2 regions of the Dickeya chrysanthemi NCPPB 402 genome follow, and region 2 is predicted to be linked to the other one. Evidence: riboswitches for the same ligand, from Rfam matches in the RefSeq annotation. Region 2 holds a riboswitch; the other holds the start of a gene.
What was found. Region 2 has a riboswitch for thiamine pyrophosphate ahead of DCH402_RS05550 (hydroxyethylthiazole kinase). Riboswitches for the same ligand answer to the same signal wherever they lie in the genome.
Positions count from the first base shown of each region.

Region 1 (4,192 bases), 580 kb from region 2:
CGGCGGCGAGTGCGCCCCATCCCCGGCGACAGCCCTGGCAAAGCCAGTAACGATAAAAGCGCAATAACCGGCACATATTCATATTGCTGCCTCCCCTTCACGGCGGTTCACGCACTGAACCATTCACTGACTGAAAGTATCCGCGTAATATAGGGAAAAATATATTGATGACCTTGAGTCGTGGAGTTCCCCTTTTATGTCCTCGCCACGTCTGCAACAGCAGTTCATCCGGCTATGGCAATGCCTGCAGGGTCAGGATACCGACACCACGCTGCAAGAGCTGGCGCTGCTGCTCAACTGCTCCCGCCGCCATGTCCGCTCCCTGCTGAGCGCGATGCAACAACAGGGCTGGCTCACCTGGCAGGCGGAAGCCGGGCGCGGTAAACGCTCGCGCCTCGGCTTTCTCTACACCGGGTTAGCCCTGCAACAGCAGCGGGCTGAAGACCTGCTGGAGCAGGACCGCATCGAACAACTGGTGCAACTGGTGGGCGACAAAGAAACCGTGCGCCAGATGCTGCTGTCACACCTCGGTCGCAGCGTACGGCAAGGGCGCCACCTGCTGCGCATCCTCTATTACCGCCCAATGCATAACCTGTTGCCCGGCAGTGCGTTACGCCGCTCGGAAACCCACATCGCCCGCCAGATATTCAGCGGGCTGACCAGCCTAAATGAGGAAAATGGGGAACTGTTGCCGGATATCGCCCACCACTGGCAGGCGCTGTCGCCGCTGCACTGGCGTTTCTATTTGCGACCGGCCATTCGTTTTCACCATGGCCGGGAACTGACGATGGAGGACGTGATCGCCTCGTTGTCCCGGCTGACTGCGCAGCCGCTGTTCTCACACCTGACCGCTATCTCCTCCCCCACGCCGTTCGTGCTGGATATCCGGCTCAACATGCCGGACAACTGGCTGCCGTGGCTGCTCGGCAGCGTACCGGCGATGATCCTGCCGCAAGAGTGGCAAACGCTGCCGGACTTTATGCGCCAGCCTGTCGGCACCGGGCCGTATCAGGTGGTGCGCAATTCGCCCAACCAATTGAAAATCGCTGCGTTTGACGACTATTTCGGCTACCGGGCGCTGATTGACGAAGTCAGTATCTGGGTACTACCCGATGCGCCGACCATCCCCGCCTGTACCGTCACGCTACAAGGCGACGACACCACGGACAATGAACTGGAGAACCGGCTGGAAGAAGGCTGCTATTTCCTGTTGTTCGACCGCCGCTCGCCGCAGACGGCGGACTCGGAAGTCCGCCACTGGTTGTGTCAGGTACTGAGTCCGGTGGCGATGCTCGCTTTGGCCGACACGCCTTACCAGAGCGACTGGTCCCCCGCTTACGGTTTGTTGCCACGCTGGCATCACAGCCCGCCACGGGCGGTGCGGGAAAAACCAGTCGGCCTGACGCACCTCACCCTCACCTGCTACCGTGACCACCCCGAATACGAAGTGATAAGCGGCATTATGGGCCGCCTGCTGGCATCGCACGGCGTCACGCTGACGCTGCGCAGTCTGGAGTTCGACGCCTGGTGCCAGGGCGACGAAGCCAGCGATCTCTGGCTCGGCAGCGCCAACTTCTACCTGCCGCTGGAATTTTCGCTGTTCGCGATGCTGTACGAACTGCCGTTACTGCGACACTGCCTGGGAGAGGACGAGCTGGAACACACCGCCCATCAGTGGCGTCAAGGCGCCCTGTCGCTGGCGGAGTGGTGCCAGTCGCTGGTCAGCCGCCAGCAACTCCATCCGCTGTTCCATCACTGGTTGCGGTTACAGGGACAAGCCAACATGCGGGGGCTACGCATGAACACGCTGGGCTGGTTCGATTTCAAATCGGCCTGGTTCGCGCCGCCGGACCCAGCATCATGACCGCTTGCCGCTGGTCGTGATGCTTTTCCTGATGTGACAAACACTTTACAATAGCGCTGTTCTCAACGGGGTGCGGCCAACATTCATGTACCAGTCGTCATGCACGAAGAGTCATGCACGAACAACCATGCACGTTTGCGTCGCTGAGAAAATACCCGTCGAACCTGATCCGGTTAATACCGGCGAAGGGATTTGAGACTGCATCCTGCTTGCTCAAAGACCTTTGCCGCCTTCAACAATGGGAGCGCAAAGTGTTAAAGAAATTATTGTCCTGCCTGTTACTGCTGTCCGCCCCTGTATTCGCCAAACCGACTCTGACGGTCTACACCTACGATTCGTTCGCCTCGGAATGGGGCCCCGGCCCGGCTGTCCAAACCGCCTTTGAAAAAGAGTGCGACTGTGAACTGAAATTCGTGGCGCTGGAAGATGGCGTCGCTCTGCTCAACCGCCTGCGTATGGAAGGCAAAAACACCCCGGCGGACGTGGTGCTGGGGCTGGATAATAATCTGGTGCAGGCGGCGGCGCAGACCGGCCTGTTCGCCCCACATGCCGTCAATACCAGCACGCTAACCGTGCCCGGCGGCTGGCGCAACGAGACTTTCCTGCCCTTCGATTACGGCTATTTCGCCTTCGTCTATAACAAAGACAAGCTGAAAAACCCGCCGAAAAGCCTGCATGAGCTGGTGGAAAGCGGCCAGCGGTGGACCGTTATCTATGAAGATCCGCGCACCAGCACGCCGGGTCTGGGGTTGTTGCTGTGGATGCAGAAAGTCTACGGCGAAAAAGCGCCGCAGGCCTGGCAGAAACTGGCGGCCAAAACCGTCACCGTCACCAAAGGCTGGAGCGAAGCCTACGGCTTGTTTCTGAAAGGCGAAGCCGATCTGGTACTGAGCTACACCACCTCACCGGCTTACCACCTCATCGCCGAGAAGAAAGACAACTATGCCGCGGCTAATTTCAGCGAAGGCCACTACCTGCAGGTGGAAGTCGCCGCACAACTGGCCGGCAGTAAAAATCCGCAACTGGCGGCACGCTTTCTGCAATTTATGGTAAGCCCGACCTTCCAGCAGATCATCCCGACCACCAACTGGATGTACCCGGTTGTCAAAACCGAGCTGCCGACGGGCTATAACACCCTGTCTCTGCCGGCTACCGCGCTGGAATTTACCCCGCAGCAGGTGGCGGAACAGCGGGCGAATTGGGTTCAGGCATGGCAACGCGCCGTCAGCCGCTAATTCCAGGTTGGCTATGGCCGGGGCTGCTGGCGGCGGTGCTATTGATTAGCACCGCCGTGCTGGCGTTCGGCGCGCTGTGGCTGGACGCGCCCGCCACGCCCTGGCAGTCGCTGTGGGATGACGGCTACCTGTGGCATGTCGTTCGCTTCAGCTTCTGGCAGGCGCTGCTGTCGGCGTTGCTTTCCACCTTACCCGCGCTGTTTCTGGCGCGGGCATTGTACCGCCGCCGTTTTCCCGGCCATCGCCTGCTGCTGCGCCTGTGCGCAATGACGCTGGTGCTGCCGGTGCTGGTGGCGGTATTCGGCATTCTCAGCGTCTACGGTCGGGAAGGCTGGCTGGCGCGTCTGCTGATGCAGTTCGGTATCGAATACCGTTTTTCGCCTTACGGTTTGCAGGGCATCCTGCTGGCTCACGTCTTTTTTAACCTGCCGTTGGCAACCCGGCTGTTTTTGCAGGCGCTGGAAGGGATTGCCACCGAGCAGCGTCAGTTGGCGGCCCAGCTCGGCCTGCGCGGCTGGCACTTTTTCCGGCTGGTGGAATGGCCGTGGTTGCGCCGCCAGTTGTTGCCCGCCGGCGCGCTGATTTTCATGCTGTGCTTCGCCAGCTTCGCCACCGTGCTGGCGCTGGGCGGCGGTCCGCAAGCCACCACCATCGAACTGGCTATCTATCAGGCGCTCAGCTTTGACTATGACCCGGCGCGCGCCGCTCTGCTGGCGCTGTTGCAGATGGTCTGTTGTCTGGGGCTGGTGTTACTTAGCCAACGGCTCGGTCGGCTGCTGGCAGTAGGCGTCAGCAACCGTCAGCGCTGGCGCGACCCGCAGGACAGCCTGTTCAGCCGGGTTGCCGATACGCTGTTGATTGCGGCAGCGCTGTTGCTGCTGCTGCCGCCGCTGCTGGCCGTCGTGGCGGATGGCCTGAACCGTTCGCTGCCTGACGTGTTGCGCCAGCCCGCACTATGGCAAACGCTCTGGACCTCGCTGCGCATTGCGCTGGCCGCCGGAGCGCTCAGCGTGGTGCTGACGCTGATGCTGCTGTGGAGCAGCCGGGAGCTGAAACTGCGCCGGCAGCGGCTACCCGCGCAATGGCTGGATCT
Region 1 is NZ_CM001974.1:626,811-631,002, reverse strand. It holds gene sgrT (glucose uptake inhibitor SgrT) at 1-82, opposite strand, end outside; gene sgrR (HTH-type transcriptional regulator SgrR) at 197-1,864, shown strand; TPP riboswitch at 1,921-2,073, shown strand; gene thiB (thiamine ABC transporter substrate binding subunit) at 2,116-3,099, shown strand; gene thiP (thiamine/thiamine pyrophosphate ABC transporter permease ThiP) at 3,075-4,192, shown strand, end outside.
Region 1: linked by a shared signal. The riboswitch ahead of thiB (thiamine ABC transporter substrate binding subunit) and the one ahead of DCH402_RS05550 (hydroxyethylthiazole kinase) in region 2 are both predicted to bind thiamine pyrophosphate.

Region 2 (4,192 bases):
CATGAACAGGCAGACAAACCGCCTTCGGGAAGAGTAAGTGCTTTCGGGCTATGGCACATCCAATGCGCTTATTCATAGTAGCGAAAATGAAAAATGATTATTTTCTTTGAACTGAACCTGGCTGGCACCGGTGATAAACGTTGCTTTAGCACTATGCATGAACTATGCATGAACCCCCGATGGCCAGGTTTATCCACGGTTGTTGCCGTCCGGCAGCGAGGCACGATAGGCTTAATCTTCTTTAAATTCCCCCGCATATTCAGGAGAAAACCGAAGCGATGAATTACCTCAAGGTAGTGGGTGTCGTTTTTATCGGTGTGTTGATTTTGTCATTTGGGCGCAGCCTGGCGCAGGCCACATGGCGTGAGGATAAGGCGAGCGTTTCAGGCCAGAGTATTTGGACGGCGCGACGCGACTCTGCCGGTATCGCGCCGGATCCGGCGGCTCTGAGCAATATTGCGATTGTGCAGGTTTATACCGCGCCTACCTACGGCTGGCGCGGGCTGGTGGCGGTTCACCCCTGGATTATCATCAAAAAAGCGGGGGAAACCCGTTTTCAGCGTTACGAGGTGATCGGTTGGGGCGGCGATGAGGTTATTCGCCGTAACTATAGCGTGCCCGACGGATTCTGGTTCGGCTCAACGCCGCGGTTATTGGTTGAACATCGCGGGGCGAGTGCCGCCGCCATGATCCCGAAAATAGAAGCGGCGATCAGCCGCTACCCCTGGCCGCACACCTATCACGCCTGGCCCGGCCCGAATAGCAATACCTTTATGGCGCATATCGGCCGGGAAGTGCCGGAATTGAAACTGGACCTGCCGGCGAATGCCATCGGTAAGGATTTTCGCTCGTTAACCCACCCGGTGGGATTGCCGCCGTCGGGAAGAGGTGTACAGGTTTCACTGCTCGGTGTGCTGGGCCTGACGCTGGGAGTGGAAGAGGGCGTTGAAGTCAACATTCTGGGGGCGAACCTGGGGCTGGATTTCAACCCGCCTGCGCTGCGTTTGCCGTTTATCGGCCGCCTGGGCTATGACAATACGACAACGCATGAAGGATAAACGCTGACGCAGCCACGTCTGGGTGGGTTGCCGTCCACTGGCAAAACGCAGCGGGGGGCTGTGATGGTGATTTCACAGTGGTAGTGATTTGATAAAAAATCACTTTTAATGAATAAATAGGCATTATCTTATAGATCTGGATCATCTTTTCCCGCCGCCAACGCGATTATGTTGGTCATTCCACTGCGCGAACGTGATGCGAACCGGAGTGGAAAACCACAGAATTCAATCGCCAGAAGGAGGGAACATGCTGGATCATTTGAGTATTCCGGTGTCTGATCTGAGTCGCAGTCGGCGGTTTTATGAGCAGGCGTTAAAGCCATTAGGGTTCGAACAGGTTAAGGACATGAAATTCGCCGTGAGCTTCGGCGTATTGATGGGATACGGCCTGTCTTCCGATCCGGGCGGCGAATTCTGGATTTTTCAGGGTGAGGTGCCATCGCACCCACCGGCGCATTTTGCTTTCAGCGCCGAATCGAGAGCGGAAGTGGATGCGTTTTTTGCTGCGGCGGTAGCGGCGGGCGGGGTGGATAACGGCCAGCCCGGCGTGCGTACTCAATATCACCCTGATTACTATGCCGCCTTTGTCCGTGATCCGGATGGCTACAATATCGAAGCGGTGTTTCACCGGGCGCCGTCGCTGGCCGGTAATCGTTTATGCGCTTAAATGCAACCTGATGGAGCGGAGAGCGTTTTTCTAACATTGACCTTTTGGGTGAATACTCCCAATAATGGTGTTCGTTGACTCGGGGTGCCCTTCTGCGTGAAGGCTGAGAAAAACCCGTATTACCTGATCTGGATAATGCCAGCGTAGGGAAGTCACGGTATCCCACCGGTACCGCCTTCTTTTCACGCCGGTTGGGAGGTTTATGAACACTCGACCTGTACTTTTCCCTGCCGCGTCCGTCGCGGATTCCCTTGACGCTTTCCGTTTGCGCGCACCGCTGGTGCACTGCCTGACCAATGAGGGGGTGCAGAGGTTTACCGCCAATGTGCTGTTGGCGCTGGGCGCCTCGCCTGCCATGGTGGTCGATGCCGGTGAAGCGGCGCAGTTCAGCGCGCTGGCTGACGGGCTACTGATTAATCTGGGTATGCTTGAAACCGACCGTGCGCAGGCGATGCGCGCGGCGGCGGCAAGCGCCATTGAGGCCGGTACGTCGTGGGTGCTGATATGAAACGCATCAACGCGCTAACCATTGCCGGCACCGACCCGAGCGGTGGTGCCGGTATTCAGGCTGACCTGAAAACCTTCTCGGCACTGGGAGCATACGGCACCAGTGTGATTACCGCGCTGGTGGCACAAAATACCCGCGGCGTGCAGTCGGTCTACCGCATTGAACCGGCGTTTGTCGGTGCCCAACTGGATTCTGTACTGAGCGATGTTCGCATTGACAGCGCGAAAATCGGCATGCTGGCACAGACGGATATTGTGGAAATGGTAGCAGACCGGCTGTTGCGTTACCCGGTGCCTTATGTGGTGCTGGATACGGTGATGCTGGCGAAAAGCGGTGATCCGCTACTGGCGCCGGAGGCAGTGGACGCGGTGCGCCGGTTGCTGTTGCCGCGGGTGTCGTTGATCACCCCCAACCTGCCGGAGGCCGCGGCGCTGTTGCAGTGTGCATTGGCGGCCGACGAGTCGGAAATGCGGCGGCAGGGGGAACGGTTGTTGGCGATGGGGTGCCGGGCGGTGCTGATGAAAGGCGGCCACCTGAGTGACCAGGAAAGTCCTGACTGGTTGTTCATGCCGGATGCGGAGGCGGTGCGGTTAAGCGCGCCGCGCATCAACACCCGGCATACGCATGGCACCGGTTGCACGCTGTCGGCAGCGCTGGCGGCGTTACGCCCGCGTTATGACAACTGGCCGGATACCCTGTCCGCCGCGCGGGCCTATCTGCAAGGGGCGCTGGAACAGGCGGATTCGCTGGAAGTCGGCCACGGTATCGGCCCGGTACACCATTTTCACCGCTGGTGGTGACGATGGCAGCCTGATCAAAGCGATAAGAAAATCAGATAAATAGTAAAAAATATTGCATAGACAGCCCGTTCATGACCCGGTAATTTTGTGATCTGCGTCAGATTATTGCCTGTGTGGCAGGGTTAACGCTTACCGGATTTTAGGAGATTTTTTTCTGAGTCGTATTTTTTCTCTGAATCATATTGTTGGGGAGATGCTCATGGCGGGTTCAGCGCGTGCGGTCATGATTGCCAAGGGGTTACAGACTATACTCAATTTCGGCCTGTTGATGCTGGCGGTGATTCTGGTGATTTTTCTGGGCAAGGAAACCTGGCATTTGGCGACGGTGCTGCTGGTCAGCAATGAAAAAGAATCGTCGTATATGCTGATCGAAAGCCTGGTGATTTACTTTCTCTATTTTGAATTTCTGGCGCTGATCGTGAAGTATTTTCTGTCCGGTTATCACTTCCCGCTGCGCTATTTTATCTACATCGGTATTACCGCCATCGTGCGGCTGATTATTGTCGATCATAAAAACCCGGCGGATACCTTCACCTATGCCGGGGCGATCCTGATTCTGGTGATCACGCTCTATCTGGTGAATAGCCCACGCCTGAAGCGGGAATAACCCGAAAAGAAAAAGCCAGCTCAAGGGAGATTGAGCTGGCCAAGGAGGTGGTTCCTAGTAGCATTACTACGCTTATTTTTCGTTTTCTATTTTCTCAGCGCTGCAATAATAACCAGTTAGCGATGCCATTGATGTGATCTGATTCTAAAAAAAGTCACAATTGGCACGATGTTGTCACCTTTTTGTTATTTTGCATGTGGATTACGGGTGTTGGTCCCCGGAAGATTACGCAGCAATAACGCGTATTCCAGTGCAACGTCATCCGGCACCGGCAGATACACGGTATGGCCGTCGCCCGGCGCGACATCGACAGCCTGACCTTTTTTGTTGAGCAGGGTATCGATAGTGAACCGGATGTTGCCGCCCGGCGTCATCATTTCCACGCTGTCGCCGCGGGAAAACTTGTTCTTGACCGCCACTTCCGCCAGTCCGTCGCGGCGCTCGCCGGTAAATTCCCCGACAAACTGTTGCTGGTCCGATACCGAGTAACCGTAGTCGTAATTCTGGTAATCCTCGTGGACGTGGCGACGCAGGAAACCCTCGGTATAGCCG
Region 2 is NZ_CM001974.1:1,209,113-1,213,304, forward strand. It holds gene DCH402_RS05540 (DUF3750 domain-containing protein) at 279-1,058, shown strand; gene DCH402_RS05545 (VOC family protein) at 1,306-1,725, shown strand; TPP riboswitch at 1,796-1,892, shown strand; partial or broken gene DCH402_RS05550 (hydroxyethylthiazole kinase) at 1,928-2,227, shown strand; gene thiD (bifunctional hydroxymethylpyrimidine kinase/phosphomethylpyrimidine kinase) at 2,230-3,033, shown strand; gene psiE (phosphate-starvation-inducible protein PsiE) at 3,233-3,640, shown strand; gene trhP (prephenate-dependent tRNA uridine(34) hydroxylase TrhP) at 3,826-4,192, opposite strand, start outside.